Linked DNA regions of Paraglaciecola sp. L3A3. The protein of the gene in region 2 interacts with the protein of the main gene of each other region in a pairwise test. Links are inferred from orthologs where the notes say so. Each region holds a gene or a part of one and is shown on either strand. Other genes may lie near its edges.

Region 1 (10,808 bases), 3.0 Mb from region 2 along the record:
TGTTCAACACCTGAATCTGGATAATAATGTTTCTTCTTAGGCCTAATCGCCTTTATGTTTAGTTTTTTCATGAGTGTAGCCGTTTTATATAAACCAATGTTGTGGTCTAGCGCATTCAGTTCAACCTGCATTCTGCGCTTACCATAAGTATTTCCTGTCACTTCTGCTATCGACTGAATCGATGATGCAATATCATCGCTATTAGGAGGCCTAGGGTGGTAATAATAACGGCTACTACTCACTTCAAATAAACGACATAACTCGGTGGTGGTATAGCCAAGTTGAGCTTTCTTCATTTCTTTCATTACATTAAGTCTGGATTGTTGCGTATGAAGAAAGCGGTGGCTTTTTTTAATATTTCATTATCCCTTAATGCTCGCTTAAGTTGCGTTTCTAACGCTTGGATCCTTTGCTGCTCATCTGTTAATGCCTTGGTGTTTTCTGGTGTAACACCCTGCAACTCAGATTGATATTGACGCTTCCAACGTGATACGGCTGATCTGCCTGCACCTGATATTTCTTCAACCTGTTTATTGGTATACCCATCTTCTACCATCAATTTGGCGTATTCTAATTTCTGTTTCGGGGTGAAGGTTACTTTTGCTTTTCTAGTCATGTTAATACCTACGAGATTTTGTTTATTTTAAGCTATAAATCTCTCCAGTTTCATTAAACCATTACAAAAGGTAAACCGAGATTAAGGCGACGAACTGCGAGTCAAAAGCAGCGAAGTAGCCTGAGCGAATTTTACCATTTCATTAAAGCCAAACGCTCGCAGAAACTAGCGACTTGGCTACCTCAATTAAAACGCAAACTCACAGGGTTTAGAAATTACTTTGGGCTACCCGACAACAGCCGCAGCGTAAGTAAGCTATATAATTATGTGCTACATAGTTTGTACAAATGGCTGAACAGGCGCAGTGGTCGTCGAAGTTACAATTGGTGTAATTTTAAGAAGATGTTAGAGTATTTCCAAATACAGAAGCTACGAGTTAGCAAAAGAGTGATCCATGTTGACTGGTATTAAAGTGGCCGTGATTTACACGGGTGAATATATAACTGAAGAGCCGGATGCGGTAATTCCGCACGTCCGGATCTGTGTGGGGTCGGCTCAGTAATGGGCCGCTCTACCACGATTATTTTAAAAGAAAGTTTTGAGAATGGCAGATTTAGCCACAGTACAACAATTAGTTAGTGAGTTTGAATCAAATTTTCGTGGTCAAGGGCTAGAGCCTTTTATATATGTTAAACCATATATGCTTGGTTGCGGAGACTGTTGGCCTGAGATTACAACCACCCGAAAAGGGATTTACGCTATTTTTAGCAATGACACTTTGCTTTATATTGGCAAGGTTACAGGAAGAACCAGAGTTATTTGCCATCGATTGAATGATCACTTTATAGTTCCCAGTGACTTTTCGTATGGTGGAGCGAAGGGTATTTGGTCCAAAGAACCAACCCATTTTGTGGCTTGGGGAGTGCCAGATGCTAGTTTTTTCGAAGCAAGTGCATTGGAAGAGTTTTTAATTGATCGGCTAAAGGGTGAACTACCTGATAATAGTCGAAAATAAAATATAACAAATCCATAAACCGGATTTGTGCAAAAGCGGCACAAACCGGTTATGGAAAGTGTTATTTTGAATAGTGAAGAACGGTCTAACTATCACCCTATGATTAAAATCTAATAGTGCCTGTTGTTTTGCTTTTTTTTAGTGAGCAACGCGAATGCTTTTGATTTTATTCTCGACTCCGCGTTCCCCGAGCAGATTGCTTGAAATTGGGCAAATCACATGGATGTGATTTGAGTGACATTGACGTCGGGAACGTCTTGTCACGACCTATTTTAAGTGAGTAGCGCAGGGAATAGAACGAGGCTGGAGAGCGGCATTTTCTGGTTACTCTTTTTTGCTGTTGAAAAAGAGTAACTGGTGCGGCAGGGATGCCGTATCAAAAACGCAATGGATTGCGGTAAGCGTAGCGCATAAGTGACGAAGTCATGCTTTGTGGCGAAGTCATGCTTTTGTAAGCGAAGCGCATAAGTGACGAAGTCAAAACCACTATTCGGTTGTTTGATCTCTTTCTAGCAATGACATCGCCGCTTCTTTGACCGATTTATTTTGATATAAAACTTGATAGATTTGTTCACAGATTGGCATTTCTACCCCAATTTTGTTGGATAAGATATGCACTTCTTTAGTGTTGTTATACCCTTCTACGACTTGGCCTATTTCTTTGATCGCTTGCTCAATACTTAAACCTTTACCTAAGGCTAAACCAAAACGGCGGTTTCTAGATTGATTATCAGTACAAGTTAATACTAAATCACCCAGTCCAGACATGCCCATAAAGGTATTGGGTTTAGCGCCCATTTTTATGCCAAGGCGCGTGAGTTCTGCTAAACCACGAGTAATTAATGCGGTTCTGGCATTGGAGCCAAATCCTAAACCATCAGCTAATCCGGCACCAATCGCAATAACATTCTTTACTGCACCACCGAGTTGAATTCCAATAAAATCATCGTTTCGGTAAACCCTGAAAGACTTAGCACAGTGAAGTTTATTAGCAAATTCTTCTGCTAATGTTTCATCTGTAGAGCTAATAGAAATCGCTGTAGGTAAACCTGCGACCATTTCTTTGGCAAAGGTAGGGCCTGATAGTGCAGCTAAAGGTATCTTGTCACCAAGAATCTCTACTGCAACTTCTTGTAATAATCTGCCTGTGTTTGGTTCTAGGCCTTTAGTTGCCCATATAATTCTATGTTTATCAGTAAGATATGGTTGAATTAAGCTAAGTGTATCAGCAAAGGCATGACTGGGGACTACGACTAAAATATCTTGGCTGTTGGCTAATACTTGTTGAATATCAGATGCAATCTTTAAGCCCTCAGGAAAAGTTGAGCCTGGCAGATATTTAGCATTTGTTCTTGAGTCAGCCATTAATTCGGCTTGCTTTGGATCTCTGCTCCAAAGAACAGTATCAATGCCATTTCTGGCTAGACAAAATGCAAGGGCAGTACCGTAAGATCCTGCCCCTAAAACACCTACTGAATTCATTTAGTATGAACCATTTATGCGTCTAATTTTTGTGGTGCTTGTTCTTGTGCCTGAACCTGCTCTGCTCTTTGTTGCATATATGCAGCAAAAATTTGATTAAAATCTACAGGTGCTAAGTTTAATGGAGGGAAAGTTCCACGGTTTACAAGATTAGAGATAGTTTCTCTAGCATATGGGAACAAAGTGTTCGGGCAGAATGCGCCGATCATATGCGCCATATTTTGCTCTGGCATGTCGGCAATGCTAAAGATACCAGCTTGCTGAACTTCACATAAAAATGCAGTTTCTTCACCTAACTTAGCAGTAACAGTCACACTTAATACCACTTCATATAGGTTTTCACCTAAAGGAGTGCTCTTAGTATCTAAGTCTAATTGAACCTCTGGTTTCCATTCTTTTTGGAAAATAGCTGGTGAATTAGGGGTTTCAAAAGAGATATCTTTAGTGAATATTCTTTGAATGTTAAATTGTGGACCTTGTGCAGCGCCCTGTTGTGCCGTACCTTCATTTGGTTGATTTTCGTCAGCCATCATCTTTCCTTAAATTTTATTTATTCAGCGAGCAAAGTATCTAGTTTGTTTTTTACTTCTAAAGCAAACAAATCATCGCAACCGCCGATATGTTGATTGTTAATGAATATTTGAGGAACAGTATATCCGCCATTGGCTCTTTCGATCATTACATCACGTAATTCAGGATTAACATCAATCTCGATTTCATTAAATTTAACCTGCTTTTCTGTCAGTAGTGCTTTAGCACGATGGCAGTAGGGACAGTGCCCTTTGGTATAAATGTCTACTTTGCTCACAAGCTCACCTGTAAATTATTTATTGATTGGTAGACCAGCACCTTGCCATGCATTTATCCCACCTTTTAAAACAGAAACATTTTCGAAGCCTGCTTTTTGCATCTGAGAGGCGGTACGTTTTGCTGTCATACCCATTGCACAGACAACTATGATGGGTTTAGTTTTCTGTTTTTCAAGTGAACTGAAGTCAGCTTTTGTGACTAATTCAGCTTTTATTTGTTGTGAGCCTAAAATATGACCTTTTTTAAACTCTGCTGCAGTTCTGATATCTAAAACATAGGCATCTTCTCTGTTCATGAGTAATGTGGCTTCGTGGGTACTTAATTCTTTTAAAGAAGAAAGTTGGCTGGCTAGAGTGGTGTAAATAATGGCCACTACGAGTGCTACAAAAATTCCAGATAAAAAATAATGATTGGTAACAAATTCTATCATTTGATCCATAACTGACGGGTTCCACTAATGATTCTTGAAAAAAAGAGGGCAAAGTATATAGATTTTGCAGTCAGAAACTAGCCCTTAGTTTTAATCTATTAATGTGTAAAGAATAACTTATTGTTATCCATTTGCTTTTTTAGCTGTTATAGCTGATGACTGGCGCGCCGAGTAAGGATAACATTAGGGTAATGAAATTTAGTTGACTAAATAGGATATAGAAATGAGCCAAACAAAAAAAACCACAGCATTAATCATTTTAGATGGCTGGGGACACAGAGAAAATCAAGAAAGCAACGCAATTGCTCACGCGAATACTCCTGTTTTAGATGGTTTGTGTGAAAATTATACCAACACTTTAATATCTGGCTCAGGTCTAGATGTTGGATTACCACCAGGACAAATGGGGAATTCTGAAGTTGGCCATGTAAATTTAGGTGCAGGTCGTGTGGTTTATCAAGACTTTACTCGGGTAACAAAAGCCATTGAAGATGGTGACTTTTACGAAAATCCAACGCTTGTAGAAAATTTAGATAAAACTATTAAAGCAGGTAAAGCTGTGCATGTTATGGGCTTGTTGTCGGCAGGTGGTGTACACAGTCATGCAGATCATATCTTTGCCTTTTTAAAAATGGCAGCAAAACGTGGTGCGACCAAAGTTTATTTGCATGCTTTCCTTGATGGTCGTGATACACCTCCTCGCAGTGCGAAAGGGCCACTAGAGCAAGCTGATGCAGTATTCAAAGAAATCGGTCTAGGCAAAACGGCAACCTTAGTTGGACGTTATTATGCAATGGACAGAGATTCTCGATGGGATCGAGTTGAAACGGCTTATAACCTTATTGCTAAAGGTCAGGGCAATTGTCATGCGGATAGCGCACTAGATGCATTAGAAGCCTCTTACCAAAGAGATGAAAATGACGAATTTATGCAAGCCACTGTGATTGGAGATGCTGTGCCAATTGAAGACGGTGATTCATTGTTTTTCATGAACTTCAGAGCCGATCGTGCTCGCGAAATTAGTCGTCCTTTTGTCGAAGCTGATTTCAGTGACTTTAATAAAGGTAAACATATAGCGTTAACTTCTTTTGTTACTTTGACTCAATATGCTGAAAGTATTAAAGCGCCAAGTGCGTATCCTCCCGTTCCATTAGTGAATGTGATGGGGGATTGGTTAGCACAAAATGGCAAAACTCAATTGCGTATTTCTGAAACAGAAAAATATGCTCATGTGACTTTCTTTTATAGTGGTGGTCGAGAAGATCTGTATGAAGGGGAAGAGCGTATTTTGATCCCTTCACCTAAAGTGGCAACTTATGATTTACAACCTGAAATGAACTCAGCTGAATTAACCGATAAATTAGTGGCAGCAATTGAATCTGGAAAATTTGATGCGATTATTTGTAATTATCCCAATGGCGATATGGTAGGTCATACTGGTAACTTTGATGCAGCAGTAAAAGCATGTGAAGCAGTGGATGCTTGTATTGCTCGAATTGTTGCGGCTATTGAAAAGAATGGTGGTGATTGTTTGATTACCGCGGATCACGGTAATGCTGAACAGATGCAAGATGCCTCAACTGGTCAAGCGCACACGGCTCATACAAGCGAATTAGTACCATTTATTCATGTTGGTAGTCGTAAATCTACCGCTCGTGAAGGCGGTACTTTAAGTGACGTCGCTCCTACTATGTTACATTTAATGGGGATGCAACAGCCTGAAGAAATGACAGGTACGCCAATTGTGACACTTAACTAATTTGTTATACATGAGATACAACAACAAATCTAAAAGGTTGGCCAGCATATGGCTGCCCTTTTGGATTTTGTTTTTTGCCTCATTCGTGTCTCTTTCAACTTTTGCTCAGAGCCAAGATGATCTAGAGACTATTCAACAACAAATAAAGCACAAACAAGCTGAGATTAAAAAACAATTAGCCGTCGCTAAGAAAGTACAAAATAATCTACAAAAAGCAGAGTTAAAAATTGCTGAAACTGCGAAGAAGCTTAATCAAACCCAAAGCGCATTAAATAATAATCAAACACAACAACAAGTTTTGTTAGCTAAACAAAAAAGTCATTTAGCATCATTAGATAAACAGAAATTGGGATTGGCCAAACAGATCCGCAGTGCTTACATGACAGGCAATTATGACTTTGCCAAAATGTTGTTAAATCAAGAAGATGCAGCAAATTTTGAACGTACCATCACTTATTATCAATATTTGAATAAGGCACGAAAATCACAAATTGATTTATTTAATGGTTTAATTAAAGAGTTAGAGTCAGTTAACGCTGAATTAATCGATAAGCAACAAGAATTAGAAATCCTTAAATCCCGACAATTAAGTCAACAAAAAACATTAACAGCCCAGCAAGACGATAGGGAGAAAACCCTTAAACAATTGCGTGCATCAATCCAAACTGATGAGTTGAAAATTGCTCAGTTACAAATCAACGAAAAGAATTTATTAGAGGCTATTGCTAAAGCGCAGGCAAAATCTGAATCGAAAAAAAGTATCAAATTAGCAGGCTTGAATGCTCTAAAAGGTCGTTTACTAAAACCTGCTAAAGGTACGTTACGAAAAATGTTTGGTCGCTATCGTCAAGGTCAAATTAAATGGAAAGGTATTGTTATATACGGCGATGAAGGAAGCCCAGTGGTGGCCATTCATGACGCTAAAGTACTTTATTCCGATTGGTTACGAGGTTTTGGTTTAGTGTCTGTACTTGATCATGGCAATGGTTATATGAGCCTGTATGGGCACAATCAAGCATTATTAAAACAAGCGGGAGATACGGTTAAAGCAGGCGAGTCGATTGCACTATTAGGCCAAAGTGGCGGCCAAAGTCGACCTAATTTATATTTTGAAATTCGTCACAAAGGCAAACCTGTTAACCCGACCAGTTGGTTAAAGTTATAAGTATGTTGTAATAGCTAACTTACCACTTATAATCTTATTCAACTTTATTGCCGTTAAATAAAATAATAATTAAATCATGCGTTTATTCATCTTCTCATTTTTGTTGTTAGCAAGCTTACATGGGCAAGCAGCCCAAGTGTCTTTGATTATTGATGATATGGGCAATAATCAACGTGACGCTCTGGCATTTAGCTTGCCGGCAGAAGTGACCTTTGCCATTTTACCCAATAAACCTTTGTCTTCTGCTTTTTCTACACGAGCGGCTCAACAACATAGAGAAGTCATTTTACATATGCCTATGGAGTCTTTAGCCCGAGTGAATCAAGAAAAAGGTGTATTACTGTCAACCATGCAGCCAAATGAAATTATTCAAACGCTAAAGCAAGCCCTGTCGACTGTGCCTAATGCAGTTGGAATGAATAACCATATGGGCAGTCGATTAACTCAATTATCTCAACCTATGTCTGTGACTATGGATTATTTATCAAAACGAGGCTTATTTTTTGTCGATAGTAGAACAACTCGATACAGCAAAGCTGAATTGATCGCACAAAAAGCAGGGGTGTTAAATACCAAACGTAACGTATTTATTGACCATGTTATAGAGATTAACGAGATTGACCAACAATTTCAGCGCTTGCTTAGGCTGGCAAAAAAATACGGCCATGCGGTGGGTATAGGTCATCCCCATCCTGAAACCTTGCAATATCTAAACGAAAATTTACAGAACATTGAAACACAAGGAATATCTCTAGTTAAGCTAAGTGATGTTTTGAATGCTCCCGCAGAATTGGTTTCTATCGATACACTTCAAACAGGTGCTACTGCACTTTAGGAATAAAACATGGCAGCTGCAAACTTACTGGCGTTAATAGACGATATCGCCACCATATTGGATGACGTGGCTATTTTGTCTAAGGTCGCGGCAAAGAAAACCGCTGGGGTATTAGGTGACGATTTAGCGTTAAATGCTGAGCAAGTTTCTGGGGTTAAAGCTGAGCGTGAATTGCCTGTGGTTTGGGCTGTGGCAAAAGGTTCACTGTTAAATAAACTTATTTTAGTCCCATCTGCTTTATTGATAAGTGCCTTTTTACCTTGGTTGATTACGGTTTTATTAGTGTTAGGTGGTTTGTATTTGTGTTTTGAAGGGGTAGAAAAGTTGGCTCATAAGTTTCTGCATTCTAAAGAAGAGTTGGAAGCAGAACACGCAGAAAAATTAAATGCGATAGCCGATCCCAAAGTGAATTTAGTTGAACTTGAAAAAAGCAAAATAAAAGGCGCAATTCGGACTGATTTTATTTTGTCAGCTGAGATAGTAGTGATCGTTTTAGGTACAGTACAAGCCGAGCCTTTTATGACCCAAGTGACTGTTGTGTCGTTACTCGCTTTAGCGATTACCGTTGGGGTGTATGGCCTAGTGGCAGGTATAGTGAAGTTAGATGATGCCGGGCTGTACTTCTTGCGAAAATCATTATCAGGTTCGTTTCAAGGTTTATCTAGATTTGCTGGTAGAAGTTTATTAACGATTGCACCTTTACTTATGAAGACACTGGCGATCGTTGGTACTGCGGCTATGTTTTTAGTCGGAGGGGGAATATTAGTACATAGTATTCCTATACTGCATCATGCTATTGAGCCTGTATTGCAGGGTTTAGGAGCTATTTCTGTTTTGTCAGTCGTGGCACCTATTTTGTTAGATGGCTTGATTGGGATGATTGCAGGAGCTTTAGTTTTAATGTTGACTACCACAGGTTTGAAGCTTTTTAATAAAAATGAATAAAATATTGTAATTGTCATAATCTGATCAAAAAGGTGTGTATAAAACCTTGAATAATTCATGGAATGTTATATTATAACGATTCTGATTTTTAAGGTAACACTCATGCAAACCACAGAAGATAGATCAATTTTAGATAAACTAGGCATCTGGGCCTCTAGTTTGTGTGCGTTGCATTGCCTGGCCTTACCTATCTTGATCCCATTATTGCCTTTAGTCGGCTCGTTATTTTTCGCACAAGATTGGTTTGAAAAAACGATTTTATCTATGTCAATGATTGTTGGGTTTTGGGCATTATTTATTGGCTTTTATAAATACCACAGACAAATATATCCACTATACAGTTTATTCTTAGGCGGTTTAATTTACTGGAACAAAGATATATTTGGTGAGCAATACGAACCCTTCACTATTGCCATTGGTGCGTTTCTTATTATCGCTGCCCATGTGACCAATTTAAAATTATGTAAAAGCTGCCATAGCTGTGAATCAGACTCAGATTCTGGATCAGGATCTGGTTGCGCTAGTTAATTCGCTAACCTCTTAACACCAGCAATGCGTTTGCTGGTGAATTACTAAACACCCCATCAACCTGCCATTCTTTTAGTTTTAATAACTCTTTTGCTTCATCTACCGTATATACCATGATTTTTAAACCACGTTGTTTGGCATCTTGGACAAAATTTTCATCTAAACAGCACATATCAACATTGACCGAATACGCGCCAAGCTGTTCGGCAAATTCTGCGTATTTTAATGGTTTGCTAGCAGTTAAAGCAGCAATTCGAATATGTGGGGCCAATGCTTTGAATTTGGCTAAAAAGTGGTGGTCGAAGGAAGAAATGAAAAAGTCTGTATAGTTAAATGCTAATTCACTGACTGCACGCTCTATGTTGCATATGACTAGAGAAACATCGGTGACATCTTTGATTTCTAAATTGAGTAAACATTGGCCATTAACTAAGTTTAATACTTGCCATAAAGTGGGGATGCTTTGGCCTTCACCTAGGTCTAAGGCTTGTAACGCTTTTAAGTTATGCTCTTTAACTAACCCTGTACCATTGCTATTTCTAGATAAAATACGGTCATGAAATATCACTAATTCGTTGCCGATTTGTTGAACGTCCATTTCAATACCGTCAGCCTGTTGTTCTAGTGCTTTTTCCATGGCTAATAAAGTATTTTCTGGGGCATGGCTGCTTGCGCCCCTGTGAGCGAAAACTAACATACAGGTGACCTTAAGTTATTTACTGTGAAGTTTTTGAGCGTTATAAGTTTCGTATATTGCAGCAGAAATCACCATTAATCCACCCACAAAAGTTTGCCAATTGGGTTGTTCCTTTAAGATCACTATAGCCATTATTGTGCCCCATAAAGGTTGCATACAGGCGACCAGAGAAAAGGTTTTTGCCCTGAGGTGACGTAAACTTGCGGCAATTAACGCATGAGGTACAGCTGTTAATACTGTGCCTAAAACAAACAGCCAAATATAAGTGTGTTGATCGGCAGTATAAAGTTCTTTAGATGAAAAAAAGAACAAACAAACAAAAATCACTAATGTTTGATAAGCCATAGCATGAGCGCCAGAATAGTGAGAAAAGTGCTTGCGATGGATCAGGTTACGTAAGGCATATAAAAATGCAGAAAATATGCCTAAACCTATACCTAAAGTTATATCGTTATCGATAGACACTTCAGGGATCATTAAGCCAATACCGGATAAAACCACCAAGGCACTCACGACGTCTTGCCAAACTAAGCGGATCCTTTCAAACAAGGGTTCTAACAATACTGTGATGACGGGAAAAGAAAAC
Region 2 (10,719 bases):
GGGGCACTCGAACATTAGATGACATGTATGCATTTGAACAATTAACCGCTTTTGCTGCAGAACATGAAAACTTTTATTTTACCCCTGTGATTGAATTACCTGACGCTAACTGGCAAGGCAAAACCGGTTGGGTTCATCAAGCTGTATTAAATGAGTATGCCGATTTACAAAATTATAAGGTTTTTGTGGCGGGTCGTTTTGAAATGGCAAAAACCGTCCGAACAGATTTTTGCCAACAAGGGCTGATAGTAGAAAACTTATTTGGCGATGCTTACGCCTTCATCTAAAAACGCACATTTTATAATCGCCACTAGGGCCTATGTATCCGGCCCTAGTGATTTAAAAAAATATTAAACAGCCCCTTCGAAATCTAACTGCCTCCACGCTTCGTATACAAACACAGAAACCGCATTAGACAAATTCATACTGCGACTCTCAGGTAACATTGGAATTCTGACTCTTTGTTCTGCAGGCAAAGATTGAATCACCTCATCAGGTAGACCTCGAGTTTCTGGTCCAAAAATTAATGCATCGCCGAGCTGATATTTTACCTGTGCAAAAAAAGCAGTGCCTTTAGTCGTGCAAGCAAACAAACGTTTAGGTTGGCGAGCAGCTAAATAAGCGTCTAAATCAGGGTACCTTTGTACTTTGGCAAACTCATGATAATCCAAGCCTGCCCTTCTCACTTTTTTATCATCCCAATCAAAGCCCAGTGGTTCGATTAAATGTAATGAAAAACCAGTATTAGCACAAAGACGAATAATATTACCGGTATTGGGCGGGATTTCGGGTTGATATAAAACGATATCTAACATGAGGATCTTATTTCAGAAAAGTAATAAATGAATAATAACAAAATCTTATCTAGTTATTCGCAATAAACTTAAGAATGTTAGCTAAACAAATATCCCGATAACGGTCTTTTTCCTCCAGTAATTCATGTTTAGCATTATCTATTTGCAAAAATTGCGCGTTTGTCATTTTCTTGGCTACTTTAGTTTGGCGAACATTATCCACAACTGTATCTGCTCCAGCTTGCATAACGAGTGCTGGTATCGGGAATTTTTCAGCATTTTTTTCGACTCGTTCCATTGCAGCAATAGCCGCCCTTAACCATTGTCCGCTGACACCGCCTAATTTTACCTGTGGTTGGTTTTCATACTCTTGTCGAAACAATTGATAACGAACTTGGCTATGGGTCAAATCGTTTTCTGCAAAGGGGACATTTTCGTAATCACTTTGCCCCCAAAAGTACGCACTATTTGTGCTACTGAATTTTACCTGCAGAAAATGAATATCCAATAATAAGTGAGCAAGCCAATTGGGTAAAGCCGGTCTAATACCAAACATAGGAGCAGAAAAAACCACATTTTTAAACAGACTTGGGTAAGCTAAGATCAATAAGGCACCAATTGCGCCACCCATTGAATGACAAACTAGGCTAGCTTGATGTGAGCTATTAGGCGTGACAACTTTATCTATAAATAATTTAAAATCTGCCACGTAATCATCAAAAATATCAACATAGCCCAGCATAGGATGACCAGTCAGGCGACCTGACAATCCCTGCCCTCTATGATCATGAATGAACACAGAATAACCCTGTTGGTATAAATCATACATTAGCTCTTTGTATTTAAGAAAGGTTTCAATCCGCCCAGCAGAAAGCACTACTGAACCTAGTGCTTCAGGATGTACAACGTATGCATAAGCAATATTAATTTGCCCTACACCGATAAACTCACCTAGGATAATTTGGTTTTGCCAAAAAGGTTGAATAGTTTGCAGATAAATATCAGCCAAGTTTGCTTCAGGTGTAAACATACAATTACCTTCTTCGGTGACTAAAATACGATAAAGTTTATAATTAAGTTTTGCTTTTCTTTAACTTTTTTCTATTATGATTTTGTTCTATAGCTTTGAGAATATCTCGCCAACTCAAAATCCCTACCGGATGATTATGTTCATTTATAATTGGGATACAAGACAGCTTATATTTATTAAACGTTTCGATGGCCACATAAATATCTTGATCAGCCGTTAAGCAAATAGGTTTAGGCGTCATTATTTGATGGGCTTTTTTATTTAAGGTCGCCAAATCTTGAACTTTTTCACTCACAGTTCCAATATGCGGACTAATGGTTTTAAGTAAATCTCTATCCGACAACACACCATACAGAACACTTTTTTCTACCACCAAAAGATGATGAAAAGATGCGTTATCAAATATCCTTTTCACATCCCGTAAGCTGTCATCTAATTCAACAGTCACTAATGTTTTGGTCATCAATCGTTCTATTTTCATGTTTTTCTAGTTTCTCCCTAGTCCAATAAAAACACTACATTAGTGGTAGAAAGCAACTTTTCAGCTTACTCTTTTTCAGAGAGGGGCAAAGATATCTTCACCTGTAAACCGCCATTTTGTTGGTTCGTTGCAGTTATTATCCCGTCGTGTTGAAAAATTGCCCGAAAAGCGATGGCTAAACCTAATCCGACCCCACCACTGTTTCTATCTCTAGCTGTGGATGAACGATAAAAAGGTTCAAAAATTCTTTCTACCTGCTCAGTATCCATACCTGGTCCATCATCTTCTATCAGCCACTCTATGTGTTTATTTTGAAGGGTAATAGTGACTTCGATGATATTTGTTGAATAGTGAATCGCATTACGTAACACATTTTCAATGGCACTGCCTAACAATTGAGGATCAACAAACAAATCAGCTTGAACTTGAGAATGGTAGTTTATCTGTTTTCCTTTTTGGCTCGCTTCGAACATGGCGTCATTAATAATTGGCGACATCAGTTGCTCTAATGATACAAATTCTTTATTTAAAACAGCTGATTGATTATCTAATTTAGATAACATCAAAACTTGAGCAATCATACTTTCAATTTGATTAGCTTCTTTTTCAATTCTATCTAAGGCTAATTTAGAATCAGTAGATTGATGTTCTGGCGGCTGTTGTTGGGCAATACCTATAGATAATTGTAATCGAGCTAATGGCGAACGTAACTCATGGGATATATCAGCTAATAATCTTTTTTGACCATTTAACAAAATCTCTACTTTTTCAGACATGGAATTAAAGTCACGACTCAGTTGGCCAATTTCATCCATTCTCTTACTTGCACTTCCTACTCTAGCGGCTAAATCACCACTGGCCATTTTTCTAGATGCCCTTTGAACTTGTAGGATAGGGTTGAGCAGCGAACGAACAAATAAATAACACAAGCCACCACTAAAGGAGATCAAAAAGAATAAAAACAACTCTGGGTATTCTTGCCTGATCACCCTGAGTTCTCCACCAGGCTGAATATTAGCGGTGAATAATAAATAGGTTTTTTGGTCTTTGACAACAAGTGCAGGGCCAATAAAAGTTTTGCCCTGGGTTTCCATGACTAAAGGCGAGCTTTCCACATCAAATTGTTCTAATGCTTGGCTAATTTTAGCCTGCCCCTTATTTAATCCGAAAATAGTTTTGCCCGTTTCAGTATCAACTAACACCACCCAAAACCGATTACGTTTACTCAATATATGTGCATATTCGTTTAAATTGATTTTATTTTTATCAATCTGAAATTGAACTTTACGGGCCAATTGGTTTAATGCTTTAGCCTGATTTGGCTGTAATGGCCTATATTTAACTCCTGAATCTAGTTGTTTAACCAGCCATATTGAACTAATAAATATTAAAAATGTGGCCAACCAAAACCATAAAAACACTCGAAAAAATAAACTTTTCCCGGGATGTAATCGGCTTAAGGAATACATGTAGCCACCAGGTATTGATAACCCGCACCACGTAAGGTTTTAATCTTTTCTTCAGAACTCAATGCCGATAATTTTTTACGCAAATTGCTCACATGCATATCAATACTTCGGTCAAAAGCAGCTAATTTTCGGCCTAACACTTTTTCGCTAATATCTTCTTTGCTGACTAATTTACCTTGATTAATCATTAATAACTGTAAAACCGAAAACTCGGTACCGGTTAATTCTAATAATTGCCCTGCACAATAGACTTGCTGTGTCGATGGAGAGAGCTCAACATCGCCTAATTTAAGGTTCTGCTGAGTGCTATTACTTGGCAACATAGCCATGCGCCTGACTAAAGCTTTGATCCTTGCTGATAATTCTCTATGATTAAATGGCTTAGCTAAATAATCATCCGCGCCAATCTCTAAGCCTAAAATTTTATCGTAATCATCCCCCTTAGCAGTCAACATCAAGACAGGGGTTAAATGACTAGAACGTAATTTTTTTAACACTTCAAAGCCATCGAGTTTGGGCAACATAACATCCAGTAAAATTAAATCATAATGTACGTTCGAGGTAGCCATACTTAGGCCTTCTTCACCATCGTTAGCTATATCTATATCATAACCTTGGGGGCCTAAATACTCAGATAACAACTGAGTGAAATCAGTATCATCATCAATTAATAATAGATGTTTATTGGTCATGTTCTTACCTTAAGTATTGCAGTGTCGGCACTATAACTCAGCTTACCCATTTACGCAGTTTCTCTTTACACAAGTTTTACAATCCCTTTGCGTTTCTTTGCATTGTATTAGCTAGACTGATTACATGCTCAGTGAGAACTTGAGCTTACTTTTAACTCAGAGGACAAAAATATGTTTAAACTTAAAACAGTCATTACCCCAATTGCCGTGTGTTTATCATTGGCACTTTCTAGTCAAGTATTGGCGAAACCTGAACGTGGCCATGAACGTCATAAAATGGCAAAAGTATTTTCTCAATTATCTCTTACAAATGCACAAAAACAAGATATTAAACAAATATTTAAACAAAGTCGTGCCGATCGCCAAGCAACTGGACCAGAAGCTCAACCGTTGAGACAAGATATCGCCAGTTTAGTACATGCTACTGAATGGGATCAAGAAGCTGTAGAAACGTTGCTAGGACAACAGCAAAACGAAATGCTTGAGGCCGGTTTAAAACGTGCAGAAAATAGACATGCAGTATTAAGCATCTTAACTGATGAACAAAAAGCGCAATTAACCGCCATGAAGGAAGCTCATAAAGACAAGGGTGAGCATAAAGGTAAACGAGCCCCCAAAGGCAAAAATAAAGGGAAAAGCGAAAAACGCTTCAAACGTGGTTTATCTGCAGAACAAACCGCTGCAATAGAAAGCATTAAAAGCCAAAGTAAAGAAAGTGCTGAAGTATTAAAGGAAAAATTAAAAGCCTTTAAACAAGCTGAGCGCTCTCTTATTACGAGTGCCGAGTTTGATGCAGAAAGTTGGACGTCATTAAGACAAGAATATCAACATGACTTTTTGGCAATGTCAGTACTTCAAGCCAAAACTAAACACGATATGTGGAATGTACTGACGCCAGAACAACAATCTAAAATGCAACGTATGATGAAAAGAAAACATAAAGGTGAACGAAAAGGAAAAAGACAGCAGAAAGAAGCCTAAAACCTATTCTTTCTAACCCGCTCTAATTAGGCTAATTTTAGTAGCCGGATCGAGCTGACAATTCCAACCAAAGTAACTGGCACCATTTCGCTCATTTGGTGCCTTTTTTTATAAATCAGGAATATCCCTCTTATAGTCAGAGCCTATAAACAATGGTGAGGTAACTATCATATCAGCGGTAGAAGTAGTGCATGCTACAGGTAAATTCCACACAGAACACAATCTTAATAAAGCTTTCACATCGGGATCATGCGGCGCCGGATTTAATGGGTCCCAGAAAAAAATTAAACAATCTAATTTTTGCTCTGCAATTAAGGCTCCAATTTGCTGATCGCCACCTAGCGGACCACTTTTAAATCTGTGAATATCTAAACCTAATTCTTTCTGCAATAAGCCCCCTGTAGTCCCTGTCGCAACTAATTTATGTTTACTTAATTCGGCTTTATGAGCTAAGGCCCATTTAACTAAATCTGGTTTTTTATGATCGTGGGCAACAAGTGCAATGGTCTTTTGCATGGGTTATAAAACTTATAATGAGTATCGAAAGCCAAAGCATACCAATTCAAGCTAAAAAATAAACCTGATAAAATAAAAAAACCACCTAATGTGAATAATCACAAAGGTGGTTTTATTTTATCTGGCAACATCTACTAGCCTTGCGGCTTTAAGAATATCGATTATAAATTGGGTCTCTGTAAATCAGTAATGTCTTTAGAGGGCACTAAATTTTTAGGAATATCGATTATTTTATCATCTGAGCCCGCAGCAAAATTACTTAGGTTGTAACTATTTTTTGTTGACCAGTCCATTTCTATCCTCCCATCACCCAGAGTAATATTACCTAACTTCTGGCGAAACCAATTAGCTAAGGGCATATATTCAACTGTATAAGCAATGTTATTTCTTTCTAAAGGATCATTACGTAAATCATATAACGCCATGTCTGCTTTTAACGGGTGAGTAGTTAATGCCCAAGTAATATTGTCATTCAAATAAGGCGTTTCTGCCACGGTTCTTTTATCACGAGTGCGCATAGAAAAGGCAAAGTCATTAGTGCGCATATATGCCCTATGGCCTGATACCAAGTTCATTTCACCCAAGATATAATCACGACGGAACATCTTATCACTGGCAACCTTGTCTAGATCAACACCATCTAAATAATCGTATCGTTTATCTTCAACATCGATATTTGCAGCGGCCATAAGTGTCGGAGCAAAATCCACATACTCAACTAGCTTATCCACCACTTTACCCGCCGGAAATTTTTTCTTGTCTGATGACACCACTATCACTGCACCGTTAAGAGATTCTTTCCAAGAGCCAAACTTAGCCATTATCCCTTGTTCGCCAAGATGCCAACCGTGATCCCCCACAGTAAACACAATCAAATATTCACGACCTTGTTGCTTGGAATAAGCTTTAAAGTCTTCAACCGCTTCGCCAATTAAAGAGTCACCAAAAGCAGTAAAAGCATAATAATCACGTATCGCTTGTTGTTTGTGTTCAGGCTTCATCGCATCTGTTTTAGATTCATTATAAATCTGCATCTGCTGTGGTGTGAAAGTAGCCAGCTCTTCGCTATCAAAAGCAGGCAATTGGTATTTTTTACCTGCAAATAGATCACGGTATTCTTTAGGAGGCAACACAGGGGTGTGAGGTAAATGGAAGCCTAAATTGACAAACACAGGTTTATCATTATCAGTCCCTTGCACCTTCCTACCCGCCAAGGTTTTATATGGTTTGCCGGAATTTTTTAAATAGTTTTGATATTCATCAACAATACGTGCATCGACGGTTTTATCTGCTGGTTGTGGATTAACCCCACCTAAAATAAGCCCTTTATTAATTCGGGTATAGGCTCTTAATATATCGAATTCTTGTTCAACCCGATCTTTAATCGCTTGTTCTTCAGCATTCAATTGCCTGTCGGCTTTGGTTAGAGTATAGGTTTTGCTAGTACCATTAGCATAATAAACTGTCTCAGTTGCATCTCTACGTAATAACAAACCGTCTTTTAGGCCATAGGCACCAGTGGAATTAAATCCACCAAAGCCATTTCTAAGGAGGTCACGGTTGAACTCAATTTCAAGATCAAAAATCGTACTCTTACCGGTGAAATTTTCTCTTACCCCATGGTGAGTTTTGCCAATAATAGCAGTGCTATAACCAGCTTCTCTTAAACTTTGGGAAACAGCTGGTGTAGCAAAATCTGTATCTTGATGTACTTGTTCCCAAGCGTATTTACCGGATCTAAAGGGGTATTTGCCCAAATGCATAGAGGTACGAGATGGGCCACAAGCGGGAGATTGATTATAAGCGCGAGTAAATAATACTCCTTCGCCGGCGAGTTTGTCGATATTGGGTGAAGACACATAACCTAATGCACTTTCACTTTTACCTGTAGTAGCACGATTATAAGCTTGGATAGAATCCGGACGGTGATCATCAGTAATGATCCAGAGAATATTAGGCTGTTGTGTTTTCGCCAAGGCAGCTCCGGCAAAAAGCAGCATACCTAAACCTGCTAAAACTTTACATTTATTATCTTTCACTATTATTCCTCTGAGATTGCCAAGCTTATTTACACACAAAAAAGCCTTTGCATTTTTGAATGAAAATTGTATTCAATTTACAACTCATTTTATACAAAGGCTCTTTTAGTTTACATAAAACTTACAAAGCTTAAACTTTTCACTCAGGTTTATTTAGCTTGATAATACCTTACGTAATCTATGGTCATAGCTGTACCATCTAGAGCATCGGTAATTTCGCCTGAATAATTTCCTTTCAAAATAGCCAGACTAAACAAAATGGTCGTTTCACTAAAACACACATCATTTCGCACAGTATAATAAAGCTCACCGTCAAAGTAGAAACGGAAATAATCTTCATCCCATGCCAAACCATAAGTGTGGTACTGCTCACCAAAATTCGCTATTTCAGCAGATTGGTAATCGTGAATGATTTGCCACTCTTGGCCATCAAAATATTCAATCGTAAAATCTGTCATTAAATTACGTGATGCTAATTCAGGCTCTAACCAGCCATTATTGATACCATCTTGTGCTAACAGCCCATTAACCAGTTGAATTCCACCAATTTCTTTTTTATCAGCCCACTCATATTGGATCCATTTTTTACCTGTGGAGCGTGATATCCAGCGAGAATCTAAATTGTTGTCTACAGAAAATTCTGTTTTAGATCCTTCAGCATTATTATTACCATTATCTGTGATAGTCACATCTTCAGCTGCGGCATAATTAACAATGCTTGGGTCAAGTGCAGACAAGGCATCAGGAAACCCTTCAAGCTCAGCAGAAAACACTCTAAATTCACGTAAATGTACGGCTTTAGGGTTTTTCGAGGTAAGACGAATTTTGTTAGTTGAAATAGGTTTATCTAACACAATGTTATGTTCTGGTTGACCGATTAAGGTATGAGCAATTTGGTTGTTATAGTGCTTTTGCTTACCGTTAGCTAAGGTCCATTTATCGGTCCAGTTGTGCACATTTGAATTGATTACATTAGGAAAATGTCCTTCATTAATATCCACTTCACACTGTTTTTCACCTTCAGGTGAACCATGTTTAGGCCATAACCAAAATGAATTATTAGTAGCAGGTGCAGCGGCATATTTATATCGTGCTTCAAAATAACCATAACCAAAGTTTTGTTTGGTCCAGACATTACCCGAGGTCCAATCTTGCCCTGCTCGGGTTTCTTTTTTGGTGATCAATTTTAGCTCACCATTTTCAACTACCGCATTTTCACGCCAGCGACTACTGGCCACTAAAACATGTTCAGTCGGGCCATTTTGTGAAATCCAGTTTTCTTCTAATTGTTCATTGGCATAATCAAATTCATCATTCCACAGCAAATTCCAATCGTCTAAATTCAACTGCGTGCCAGCAACTTGACTAGCGGGAGCCATGCTGGTGTTAGCTATGTCACTTTTTGCGGCAGCTTCTTCCACAAAAGTAACACTATTACACGACATCAATACCCCTGTAACAGCAACACAAGTTGCAATACTACTATTTATAATTTTCATGTTTAATCCTATTAACTCGAACTCAATTCAATTCAAAACAAATCACTTAACCACTGTAAAAAACCTGACTTCTCAGCCGCTTTGGGCTCAGTATCAATGCCACTTTTAGCACTACCAAACCTTTGTTGATAAAGGGTTTGATGTAATTCTTTAGAAGCATCTACTAGTTCTTGATAAGGAATATCTGTGGTACTGACAAAACCAACATTATAGTTTTCACCATCGTGGGCTCTGCCTGTAATAGGCGAATCTATATATTGAAACCAGTGAGCACCTACCATATAAGGATTATCGATAACGGTTTTCATATAGTCTTGCCACATACGTCCACGATCTTTTTGATCTTCAGCATGCACAATACCTGGATGAGGCACACCTATATCAGTAGAGCCCATATGAAATTCACCAATAATACTAGGCATATCCAAATCAGCTAAAAATCCCCACTCACTGCTATCTAGCCCTTCGCGATAATAGTTATAACTAATTACATCTGCATATTTTTTAGCGGCCACATGCGCTTCAGGAGAAGTGCCCCAAGAAGTAAAACGAGCGCCCATATATAGATGATTAGGCATTACAGTATGGATTGCTTCACTGACCACTTTAAAATACTCAGAAGCATACAGATCCAGTAACTCAGACATATCATTTAACATGGCTTGATTAAAATCTGTCACTTCTTTGTAGTTCACGCCTTGCTCAAGGGTTTGCCAAGACGGCAGGTCACGTTGCCAAGCTTGACTTAACTTAGCAGCGGTTTGGTATTTACTTTGTAAATGGGACACAAAAGCAGCTTTAGTCGGACTGTCGCTGGCAACACGGCTCAAGGCATCTAAGACAATACCGTAACGGCGAATAGGTTCGCCCTCCCCCCCCCAACTCATTTCATTATCAATAAACACACCCACACACCAAGGGTTATTCAATACTTCTTTAGCAATCACTTGGGTAGTGATATTGGCGCGTTTTACAAATTCCGGATCAAATGGGTCAGGCATGGCTCCCCAATAATCAAAACCAGAACTAACCTTTTTAAAGTCACCGATTATCCAACCATTGGCAAAATAAGGTAGGCGTTTATTTTGATAAAAAACGGGATCAACCCAATTTCCAGTAGAGGTAAATCCCCAATCCAACATACGGTCAACTGTAGTATCACGCCACTGAGTCAAATAAGAACCACGAGCATTCTCACCATAGCGTCTTTCTAAATTG
Region 3 (10,784 bases), 800 kb from region 2 along the record:
CAGCTCTGAGTGAAGGGATGAAAAGTTTGTTTCGTGTTTATTTGAAAACAAATGAGCATAAAATTATTAGCTTTGTCACCCGTCAACAAGGTTTGATGCTGCAACCCAATAATCCTAAAGGTATTTATGGCATAACCGATTTAACGCAAGAAGATGTTAAATTTATTAATCGCCAAAAAGAATCAGGTACTCGTGCTTTATTGGATGAGTTATTACGCACAGCACAAATAAGTCATTCAGATATTAATGGCTTTGCAGATGAAGAATATACACATTCGGCTGTTGCTGCTTTTATTGCTTCGGGCATGGCAGATGTCGGTTTGGGTATTGAAGCGGCGGCTAGGCATTTTGGTTTAGACTTTATACCTTTAGTGTCTGAGCATTATTTAATGGTTTGTAAAAATAAAACCTTGGATCTACCGCAAACAAAACAACTAATAGATGTGATGAAAAGTAGCAAATTTGAGGAGGAATTGACTGAATTACCAGGTTACCTGCCAAATAATTGCGGAGAAATAAAGGAACTTAAACAACTATTAGCTTGGTTTTAAACCAGTAAAATAAAGGGGTGAAGGGGTTTGTATATAGCTCAACCTGAAATTCAGATAGGATAATTTTCAAAACCTACTGGATTATTAGCGCTATTTACGGCAGTCTATGAGGTACATTGATAAGTAATTAAATTGAGTGTTTTATTAAGTTAAGGTTAATTAATTGATGCTCTGAGAAGAAACTGTCTTTATACTAGGCAGATTCGTTTTAACCCAATTGGCGATTTTTAATAATGAAAAGAAAAAAGCACGGCTCTGCCGACGACGAAGCAACCATTGATATGACACCCATGTTGGACATAGTGTTCATCATGCTTATCTTCTTTATTGTAACTACCTCTTTTGTTAAAGAGAAAGGTTTGGAAGTTAATCGTCCTAAAGATTCTAAAACACCACCGCCTCCTACTAACGTTAAATCGTTAGCTATTCGTGTTAACGAAGACGGTACGATTGTAGTGAATGGACGTGAAGTAGATATTCGCCGAGTTGAAGCAAATATTCAAAGTTTCTTGGCTGAAAATGCTCAAGAATCGGCTGCAGTACAAGCTCATCCTAAAGCTAAACATGGTGATGTAACTGAAGTTATCAATGAAGTGAAAAAAGCAGGTATTAAAAACGTATCTGTATTAGTTGGTAAATAACTAACTTCAAGTCATACAAAAGCGCCGTGTTCTTTATGAACACGGCGTTTTTTATTGTCTATAGAAATGTATTACTAGCTAGTAAATTTTATTCGATATCTAGTGGTTCTGGAGACAGAATAATACCTGTACGATCAGCATATAAATGATCTTCTGGTAAAAATGTCACTCCACCAAAATTTACTGCAACATCTACTTCGCCGGAACCTTGGTCATCTGCACCGACGGGGATTGAAGCAATGGCATGGATACCTATATTAATTTCTTCTAGGTCGTCTACTTCTCTAACACTGCCATAACAAACTATGCCTTCCCAGCCATTATCAAATGCCAGCTGAGCGGTATAAGCATCGACTAAAGCGCAGCGCATGGAACCGCCACCATCGATTAGTAATATTTTCCCCAAACCAGGTTGTTCTAATGTTTTTAGGATCAGGCCTTTGTCTTCAAAACACTTTATGGTGGTAATTTCTCCGCCATATGAAGGACTGCCACCAAAACTGACAAACATGGGCTCGACCACGTCAACACTGTCAGCAAATATATCGCAAAGAGTAGAAGTATTGTAATCCATGTCTTTTCCTTAGGAGGTTTAAGGTTAGCTAACGTCAATAGAATATGAACTTGCTGCCAGTGTAATACTATTTTTGCCAAAGATCAGGTTCTATTTTTGATGGTAAATTTAGCTACCGTTTGTCATGAAATTTTCGCGGAAATGTCACCTTTCATTCATACAGCAAGCCTAAACTAAAATCTGATTTATCCATAAGGCAGGTGTTATGAAAACAATAGCGCAAAGTGATAAAGCTTTATTTTATTGGATGTTCAATCTGATGGCTAAGCGAGATTGTAGTTGGATAAAGTGGGTGTCTAAAACCGGGGATGGCCAGTTATATCTTGTAATTGGAGTGCTACTTTGGTGGTTAGAGCCTGAACATGGTGCACTATTTTTGTCTGCAGGTTTATTGGCTTATACCTTAGAAATTCCTGTATATATTTTTTTAAAAAGAGCATTAAAACGGCAACGTCCATGTGATAGTGCGACTAACTTTAATGCTCATATTACCCCTTCTGACAAGTTCAGTTTGCCGTCTGGACATACTGCTGCGGCATTTTTAATGGCATCGCTGGTGAGTAGTTTTTATCCTAACTTAGCGTTAGTCGCGTATTTATGGGCAAGTTGTATTGGCATATCTAGGGTATTACTTGGTGTCCATTACCCTGGAGATATATTGGCTGGTGCTGCCTTAGGAATGGGAATCTCCGTTGTCAGTTTATCTATATTTTAAGGACGTGTCGGCATGAAAATTCTATATGGGGTGCAAGGTACAGGTAATGGGCATATTACCCGAGCCAGAATTATGGCCAAGGCTTTGGCAAAACGTTCAAACGTTACAGTTGATTATATTTTTTCTGGTAGAAACAGAGAAAATTATTTTGATATGCAAGTATTCGAGGATTTTAAAACCTATCATGGATTAAGCTTTGCCACTAAAAAAGGTAAGCTTAATTATTGGGATTCTTATCAGAATTTGCAGTTATCGCAATTTTTTAAAGATGTGAAATCATTAGATCTCGGTGAATACGATTTAGTATTGAATGATTTTGAACCTATCACAGCATGGGCAGCAAAAAAGCAAAAAATACCCTCTATTTCGCTAAGCCATCAAGCTGCTTTTGCTCATCCGATACCAATGAAAGGAGCTGGGGTGATTGATAAATTAGTGATGCGCTATTTTGCGCCAACTGATTTACAGCTAGGTATTCATTGGTATCACTTTGGTTTTCCAATTTTACCGCCTTTTATAGACGACGAGCATTTAGAAAATATCAAAGGTAAAAGTATATTAGTGTATTTGCCTTTTGAAGAAGTGGCAGACATACAAAAGGTATTGGCGACCTTTGCAGAACATGATTTTGTTTGTTTTCATCCGGCGATTAAACACGCACACATTGATGATAATGTGGTTTGGCACTCCCCGGCTAAGATCTCTTTTAAATCGGCGCTAGCTAAGTGCCGCGGGGTGATTGCTAATGCTGGATTCGAGATGGCTAGTGAGTGTTTACATTATAATAAAAACATGTTGCTAAAACCTTTGGCAGGTCAATTTGAGCAAACCTCAAATGCTTTTACTTTAGCGGATTTAGGTTTGTGCCAGTTAATGCAAACCTTAGATTTAGAAGTCATTGAGCAATGGTTACAATTTGAACCTAGTGTGAATGTGCAGTTTAAATCAGATCCTAATATTTTGATTGATTGGCTGTTAAAAAGGCAATGGTCAGATACTCAAGAATTATGTCAGTCTTTATGGGGACAGGTCATTTTTCCACCATCGGTGCAATCTTCTTTAAGACAAATATCGCTTTAACTGCAGGATTATATGCTTTGTTATTTCATATGGCATAAAATATAGCATTCAGCTCTTTCCAGTACTTTGCATTTGTTCAATGTAATGACATCATTAGCCCATATTAAATTAGGTTATTGTTGTTATGCGCCATTCTTATAAATTTACAGTGCTTACGGGGGCTATATTTAGTCTTCTTGTCCTATCCTCATGTGGTCAGAAGCGAAGCTTGTATTTACCGGAAGAGCCTGAGACGAACAGTCCTACTCAGCACATAAAAGAATCATCAGAGGGGAAAAACTAGATGGATTATTTTGCTTATAAAAACGAACAGCTTTTGGCTGAAGAAGTCGCCCTTCTTGATATCGCTAAACAATTCGGCACACCTTGTTACGTTTATTCTAAAGCTACAATAGAGCGACATTGGCACGCATTTAATAATGCGGCAGGTAAACAGCCGCATCTTATTTGTTATGCAGTTAAAGCAAATTCAAATTTGGCCGTGTTAAATGTGATGGCTAAATTAGGCTCAGGCTTTGATATTGTATCTGGTGGTGAATTACTTCGCGTTTTAAAAGCTGGTGGAGATGCCAGCAAAGTAGTTTTTTCTGGGGTAGGTAAAACACCTGAAGAAATTGCCTTAGGACTTGAGAAAGGTATTAAATGTTTTAATGTTGAATCTCGCAGCGAGTTAGCTCGGATTAATGAGGTAGCTAAGAGATTAGATAAAAAAGCGCCTATTTCTATTCGAGTTAACCCTGATGTCGATGCTAAAACACATCCTTATATTTCTACAGGTTTGAAAGATAATAAGTTTGGTGTAGAGCGCGAACAAGCGGTTGAAATTTACCAATATGCGAATAGTTTGTCGAACCTAAATGTAGTTGGAATTGATTGCCATATTGGTTCTCAATTAACTGACATTACTCCTTTTGTTGATGCTTTAGATATTTTACTTGCCTTGATTGATGAATTAGCCAGCCATGGCATTCATATTAAACATCTCGACGTAGGTGGTGGCTTAGGTGTTACTTATAATGATGAAAAGCCTCCTCACCCAGATCAATATACGCAAGCCATTGCTCAGCGTTTAGTGGGACGAGAAGATTTAATGCTTATTTTTGAACCGGGCCGAGCTATTATGGCAAATGCTGGGGTTTTACTGACTAAAGTTGAATTTTTGAAGCAGGGTGCAGAGAAAAACTTTGCTATTGTTGATGCGGCTATGAATGACCTTATTCGACCTGCGCTTTACTCTGCGTGGCAAAATATTATTCCTTTAAATGCAGCGTTGGTAAGAGAAAAGGCTGTCTATGATGTAGTTGGTCCTATCTGTGAAACGGGCGATTTTTTAGGTAAAGGTAGAGAGTTAGCCATTGCACCTGAAGATTATTTAGCTGTACGTAGTGCTGGTGCATACGGTTTTGTAATGGCTTCTAATTACAATAGCCGTTGTCGACCTGCAGAAATATTGGTAGATAAAGATGTGGCTCATTTAGTACGTAAGCGAGAAACTATTGAACAATTATTCGAAAATGAAGCTATACCCGATAATTAATTGTTAACTAAAAGTGTAAAGCCGCTATTCTTATAGCGGCTTTTTATTTACACTTGCAACATGTTTTTTACCAGAGAAATTGCAAGTGAAAAAAATTAGCTACCTAACCGCTAGCCTTACATTACCTTTTTTTGTTAGCGCCAATAGTCCGCAGCCTCCTCAACCTTCTGAACAAGCTTTTCCTTTTTACATGCCAGATGAAAAGCCTGATATGCCTTTAAGTGCTTCTGTTGCTCGGAATTACGATAATTACTTAGCTAATCGACAGGAAAACAATGAGTTGTATACTCAATTTAAATATACAGAATTAAATGGGTTTGATTACCATGGTGGTGACGGTACGATTTCTCGTCGTGATCCTTCTAAAGTTATTTTTGAAAATGGTAAATACTACGTCTGGTATACCTATCGTAATACACCTACTGCGCCAAAAGGTGCTGAAAAAAGCAGTGACACTATACCTTCCGCTGATTGGGATTTATCTGAAATATGGTATGCCACCTCAGAAGATGGTTTTACGTGGCAAGAGCAAGGGGTTGCTGTGCCTCGACCACCAAAACCTAATGTCGGTTGGCGCTCAGTTTCAACCACCGATATTTTAAAATGGAAAGGTAAGTATTACCTTTATTATCAGGGGTTTATGGAGGCTAGTGGCAAGCGGGGGGATGATTGCCCTGTGGCGGTTTCTTATGCGGATTCACCTGATGGCCCTTGGACTGCACTCAATCAAATCGTGATCCCTAATGGTGCTAAAGGTGACTGGGATCAGTTTTCGATTCATGATCCTTATCCTTTAGTACACGATGGCAAGATTTACCTGTATTACAAGTCGGACTTTTCTAAACAAGATGCTAAGCGCGGTTTAGTGCGTATGCATGGACTGGCAATAGCAGAAAATCCATTAGGGCCATTTAAAAAACACCCGCTTAATCCCATTATGGCCGCGGGCCATGAAACCACTTTATTTCCATTTAAAAAGGGAGTGGCGGCCTTTGCAATTCGAGATGGAAATGAAAGAAATACTATTCAATATGCAGAAGATTGGGTTAATTTTAAAATCGCTTCAATTGTTGAATTAATGCCCAATGCCGCGGGACCTTTTATCCCTGATGCATTTACCGATACTAAAGATGGCCGTGGTATTACTTGGGGGATCTCTCACTTTACAGCTGCAAATGGTTGGCAAAATAACCATTCTGTTTTAACGCGATTTGATGTGGATTTAAGTTTGGATGTTGATGACCGTCAGATGAAACGACATAGTCTAAAGTTTACTCCAGAGGAACATTATCGTTATGGATTATCGGCTCAACAAAAAAAACGAATTCAGCAACAAACAGAAAAATTGAGAAGTGAATAAATAAACGACCCTGATTATGCTAATTATTCATTGTTTTTAATCAGATTATTTAAGCTATGGATTGTTAAAGACATAGTCAGTGATTGCTTGAAATGATATAACTGCTTTTAGAATCTCTAGTTAGTTCATTTTTAATTGGCTAGACAATAATTTTAGTTAAGTAGTGACAATGCAAATCCAGTTCTCAAAGATGCAGGGCTTGGGTAATGACTTTGTGGTTATTGATAATGTAACCCAAAATGTGTTTTTTTCTCCGGAAAAAATCCGTCAATTATCCGATCGAAATTTTGGTATCGGCTTCGATCAACTTTTGTTGGTTGAACCACCGTATGATCCTGATCAAGATTTTCATTATCGAATCTTTAATGCTGATGGAACGGAAGTTTCCCAATGTGGTAACGGTGCTAGGTGTTTTGCTCGATTTGTGAAAATGAAAGGGTTAACTAACCGTAATAAAATCGTAGTCAGTACAAAGGCTGGCCGTATGGTTTTATATTTGGAAAAAGACGGACAAGTCACAGTGAATATGGGGGTGCCACAATTTGCACCACACCTAATTCCACTAAAGGCCAATAAACAAGAAAAAACTTATATTATCCGAGCGGATGATCAAACCTTTTTTTGTGGTGCTGTATCCATGGGCAACCCTCACTGTGTATTGTTAGTAGATGACATAAATTTAGCAGATGTGGAAACAATGGGGCCTCTGTTAGAAAAGCATGAGCGATTTACTGAAGGGGTTAATGTTGGTTTTATGCAAATAATTAACCCTAGTCATATTAAGTTACGTGTATATGAAAGAGGGGCCGGTGAAACACTCGCTTGTGGCAGTGGTGCATGTGCCGCAGTGGCTGTTGGGCAGTTACAAAATAGATTAAGTAAAGATGTGAAGGTTGATTTACCTGGTGGAAGTTTAAAAATACGTTGGCAAGGGAAAGACAATGTATTAAAAATGACCGGAGCAGCCGAGCATATTTTTGACGGCTACATAAATTTATAAGAGTAGGGGGGATTTTTAAATAATATGGAAATAAATACTGCATTAGAAACAGATGAACAATTAAGTGCTGAACAGGTAGTAAACTACCTGTTAGATAATCCTGATTTTTTTGCTCAACACCCTAATCTTGTGGAAAAAATTGCTATACCTCATATTCAAAAAGGTAGTGTGTCTTTAGTCGAATTACAAAGTGAGCAATTGCGTAAGAAGGTTCGCAGCCTTAATCATAAGCTTAGTCAATTAATCACAATTGCTAAAAAAAATGAAGAAATTTATCGGATATATGCTGACTTAAATATCAGAATATTGAAGTGTACTTCAATGGATGATTTAACCTTTGTTTTAGAAGAAGTGATTCAAGAAAATTTACAGTTAGCATCTGTCAGTTTAATGCCTTTCAAAGGTGCCCATGCGCTACCAGAAATTCAACGTCGTTTGTTCATTGAAAAACGTTTTAAAAGAGACAAACACTTCTTTGGACGATTAAGTGACCACGAAAGAAAATTATTATTTGCAGATCAAGATGCTAATTCAGTGGCTTTGTTGCTGTTAGGTGACCAAGGGGAGCTGGGTATTTTGGCGATTGGCAGTAAAGATCCTAGTCACTTTAATCCTGATATGGATACTTTGTTGATTTCACAATTACAACAATTTTTGAGTATTTTACTACCTAAAATTCTTAGCTACTAATTGTTGGGTAATAATCAGTTTAGAAATTTGCGTTTAATATATTTATGATTTTCTATAAAAAACTCAATCCCATTCAAGCCATTACTTTTGATTTAGATGATACTTTATATGAAAACGGCAGCGTAATTAAAAATGCTACGGCATCGTTGCGAGCGTTTCAGCATAAGGAGTTCTCTATCACTAAGTCTTTAGATACACAGTACTGGCGTAAAATAGAAAAAGAGTTACTAATAGATCATCCCATATTACATAATGATATTGGCCAGCTTAGATTTCGCTCTTTACAGCTTGGGTTTCAGCAACTTGGTTATAACGAAGAGCAAGCTGTTGATGCAGCCAGGCGGTGTTTTCAACACTTTTATGATCAGCGCAGTAATTTTTCTGTCGATGCTAATATTCATTGGATTTTAAAAACATTAGCCGAGAAAATACCTCTGGTGGCTATTACCAACGGTAATGTAGACGTTGAAAAAATTGGCATTGCCGATTATTTATCAGCCTGTTTTAAATCTAGTGTGACAGTACCTATGAAACCAAACATAGCTATGTTTGATGCGGCTCAAGATATGTTAGCAATACCGGCTAAAAATATTTTGCATGTGGGAGATAATTTAGAGAAAGACGTATTTGGAGCAATTCGAGCAGGCTATCAAGCCGCTTGGTACGCAGAAGATAGAGAAATGTCGCTTAATAGTGAGCAGACACTTACTTTACCTCATGTGCAGTTACAGTCACTCAATCAATTATTAGAGTTAGTCTTCTAGAATATTTTGTTGCATGGTTTCGCAAGGGTTCTGGCATCTAGGTTTACCTACAATTTTGGCCGGGATACCAGCGACGGTAACATGTGCAGGTACGTCGTTTAAAACAACACTACCGGCGCCAATTTTGGCTCCTTCACCTATAGTAATATTACCCAATATTTTGGCTCCTGCCCCAATCATTACCCCTTGACGAATTTTAGGATGTCGGTCGCCTGCTTCATTACCTGTACCACCTAAGGTGACGGATTGCATGATAGACACATTGTCTTCAATTACCGCAGTTTCGCCTACTACAATCCCTGTCGCATGGTCGAACATCACTCCTTGGCCTATATGAGCTGCAGGGTGGATGTCGATAGCAAAAACTTCTGAATTACGACTTTGAATAAAGAGAGCTAGCTCTTTTCGACCCATTTTCCACAGTTGATTAGCTAGTCTGTGCACTTGGATTGCTTGGAAGCCTTTAAAATTGAGCAGTACTGTTAAATGAGTGTTCACCGCAGGGTCTCGATTAAACACAGCTTGAATATCGAACATAGCTGCTTCAGCTATTTCTGGGTGTAGCAGATAACATTGCTCAAACATTTCTTTGATGGTTAATGAGCCCATGACTTTATCTGCTAGTTTATTCGATAGGATAAAACCTAAAGAGGTTTCAAAGTTATGGTGAGCAAGAATACATGTGTGTACATAACTAGATAACAAAGGTTCACTTTCACTTAAGTTTTTTGCTTCTAGTTTTAGTTGTTGCCAAAATTCAATGCTCATCACTTTGTCTCATCATTTTCAAAGGTATTTCTACTAACCTTATTTTTGGGGATGAAGTAGAAAAATAAAAGGTATAAATGCTTTTCTTTGCAATATAGGCACAAATTAGCAGGGCATTCTGCTGAGTATTGCTTTCATTAGTGTATTTAAATACAGTGCTTTGTTATAGTAAAGGCAAATATCCTTTTCAAAATTTGCCCATGGACGTATCTAGACTTCTTGATGAACTAAACGATAAACAACGTGATGCAGTTGCTGCTTCTGCCACTGACATGCTGATCTTAGCTGGTGCCGGTAGTGGCAAAACACGAGTCTTAGTGCATAGAATTTCTTGGTTAATGGAAGTGGAAGGTATTGCTCCTTATGGCATTTTAGCTGTGACCTTTACCAATAAAGCAGCCAAAGAAATGCGCGGGCGAATAGAGCAACTACAAGGAAGTCCTTTATATAGCATGTGGATTGGTACCTTTCATGGTATTGCCCATAGGTTATTACGCACCCATTATGCAGACGTTAACTTACCTGAAAACTTCACTATTTTAGATTCTGATGACCAATATCGAATGGTTAGACGAGTGATTAAAAGTCTTAATCTTGATGAGAAACATTGGCCGCCTAAACAAGTACAATGGTATATCAATGGTAACAAAGATGAAGGCTTACGCCCTGAGCATATTGAGACCTACGGAGATGCTAATCAACAAAAAATGCGCGAGATTTATCAGGTATATCAACAAACCTGTGACCGTTCTGGGTTAGTTGATTTTGCTGAGTTATTGTTACGAGCTCATGAATTATGGCTGAACAACCCTAACATATTAGCCCATTACCAAAAACGTTTTAGAGCGATATTAGTTGACGAATTTCAAGATACTAACAATATTCAATATGCTTGGTTAAGGTTACTTGCTGCGCCAAGCAATAATATGATTATTGTGGGGGATGACGATCAGTCTATCTATGGTTGGCGAGGTGCCAATGTAGAAAATATACAGCATTTTTTGCGAGATTTCCCTACTGCTAAAACCGTTAGATTAGAACAGAATTATCGTTCTACGGGCAATATATTACAAGCCGCTAATGCTGTTATTGATAATAATCAGG

What was found.
Region 1: the proteins of GQR87_RS04115 (region 2) and secB interact in binary tests that used the Escherichia coli proteins (3 or more experiments, as listed by UniProt). The link is inferred for Paraglaciecola sp. L3A3 from one-to-one orthologs.
Region 3: the proteins of GQR87_RS04115 (region 2) and lysA interact in binary tests that used the Escherichia coli proteins (3 or more experiments, as listed by UniProt). The link is inferred for Paraglaciecola sp. L3A3 from one-to-one orthologs.

The regions. Positions count from the first base shown.
Region 1 is NZ_CP047023.1:4,019,071-4,029,878, reverse strand. Bases 1,826-4,754 are described here. They hold secB (protein-export chaperone SecB), read right to left. Parts: upstream 3,584-4,754; coding sequence 3,068-3,583; downstream 1,826-3,067. Other genes in these bases: gpmI (2,3-bisphosphoglycerate-independent phosphoglycerate mutase), read left to right, coding at 4,517-4,754; GQR87_RS16675 (rhodanese-like domain-containing protein), read right to left, coding at 3,877-4,302; grxC (glutaredoxin 3), read right to left, coding at 3,604-3,861; gpsA (NAD(P)H-dependent glycerol-3-phosphate dehydrogenase), read right to left, coding at 2,058-3,053. Also shown: GQR87_RS16700 (group II intron maturase-specific domain-containing protein), read left to right, coding at 677-1,027; GQR87_RS16695 (hypothetical protein), read left to right, coding at 1,161-1,571; more of gpmI, read left to right, coding at 4,755-6,052; GQR87_RS16665 (murein hydrolase activator EnvC), read left to right, coding at 6,138-7,217; GQR87_RS16660 (divergent polysaccharide deacetylase family protein), read left to right, coding at 7,294-8,052; GQR87_RS16655 (DUF808 domain-containing protein), read left to right, coding at 8,062-8,997; GQR87_RS16650 (MerC domain-containing protein), read left to right, coding at 9,100-9,525; GQR87_RS16645 (glycerophosphodiester phosphodiesterase family protein), read right to left, coding at 9,530-10,222; GQR87_RS16640 (DMT family transporter), read right to left, coding at 10,238-10,808. UniProt on the Escherichia coli protein: One of the proteins required for the normal export of some preproteins out of the cell cytoplasm. It is a molecular chaperone that binds to a subset of precursor proteins, maintaining them in a translocation-competent state.
Region 2 is NZ_CP047023.1:970,422-981,140, reverse strand. The notes cover bases 2,615-5,454. They hold GQR87_RS04115 (response regulator transcription factor), read right to left. Parts: upstream 4,467-5,454; coding sequence 3,762-4,466; downstream 2,615-3,761. Other genes in these bases: GQR87_RS04110 (Spy/CpxP family protein refolding chaperone), read left to right, coding at 4,638-5,447; GQR87_RS04120 (ATP-binding protein), read right to left, coding at 2,615-3,774. Outside these bases: fre (NAD(P)H-flavin reductase), read left to right, coding at 1-287; tRNA (uridine(34)/cytosine(34)/5-carboxymethylaminomethyluridine(34)-2'-O)-methyltransferase TrmL, read right to left, coding at 351-815; GQR87_RS04130 (alpha/beta fold hydrolase), read right to left, coding at 865-1,824; GQR87_RS04125 (CBS domain-containing protein), read right to left, coding at 1,868-2,305; more of GQR87_RS04120, read right to left, coding at 2,371-2,614; GQR87_RS04105 (methylglyoxal synthase), read right to left, coding at 5,556-5,963; GQR87_RS04100 (sulfatase-like hydrolase/transferase), read right to left, coding at 6,125-8,002; GQR87_RS04095 (family 16 glycosylhydrolase), read right to left, coding at 8,152-9,501; GQR87_RS04090 (agarase), read right to left, coding at 9,534-10,719. UniProt on the Escherichia coli protein: Response regulator member of the two-component regulatory system CpxA/CpxR which responds to envelope stress response by activating expression of downstream genes including cpxP, degP, dsbA and ppiA.
Region 3 is NZ_CP047023.1:172,042-182,825, forward strand. Bases 3,067-5,971 are described here. They hold lysA (diaminopimelate decarboxylase), read left to right. Parts: upstream 3,067-3,844; coding sequence 3,845-5,098; downstream 5,099-5,971. Other genes in these bases: GQR87_RS00730 (MJ1255/VC2487 family glycosyltransferase), read left to right, coding at 3,067-3,561; GQR87_RS22280 (lipoprotein), read left to right, coding at 3,686-3,844; GQR87_RS00740 (family 43 glycosylhydrolase), read left to right, coding at 5,184-5,971. Outside these bases: GQR87_RS00710 (substrate-binding domain-containing protein), read left to right, coding at 1-551; GQR87_RS00715 (biopolymer transporter ExbD), read left to right, coding at 785-1,192; ribonuclease E activity regulator RraA, read right to left, coding at 1,281-1,766; GQR87_RS00725 (phosphatase PAP2 family protein), read left to right, coding at 1,972-2,481; more of GQR87_RS00730, read left to right, coding at 2,494-3,066; more of GQR87_RS00740, read left to right, coding at 5,972-6,458; dapF (diaminopimelate epimerase), read left to right, coding at 6,628-7,458; GQR87_RS00750 (DUF484 family protein), read left to right, coding at 7,483-8,148; GQR87_RS00755 (HAD-IA family hydrolase), read left to right, coding at 8,193-8,912; cysE (serine O-acetyltransferase), read right to left, coding at 8,901-9,680; uvrD (DNA helicase II), read left to right, coding at 9,881-10,784. UniProt on the Escherichia coli protein: Specifically catalyzes the decarboxylation of meso-diaminopimelate (meso-DAP) to L-lysine. Is not active against the DD- or LL-isomers of diaminopimelate.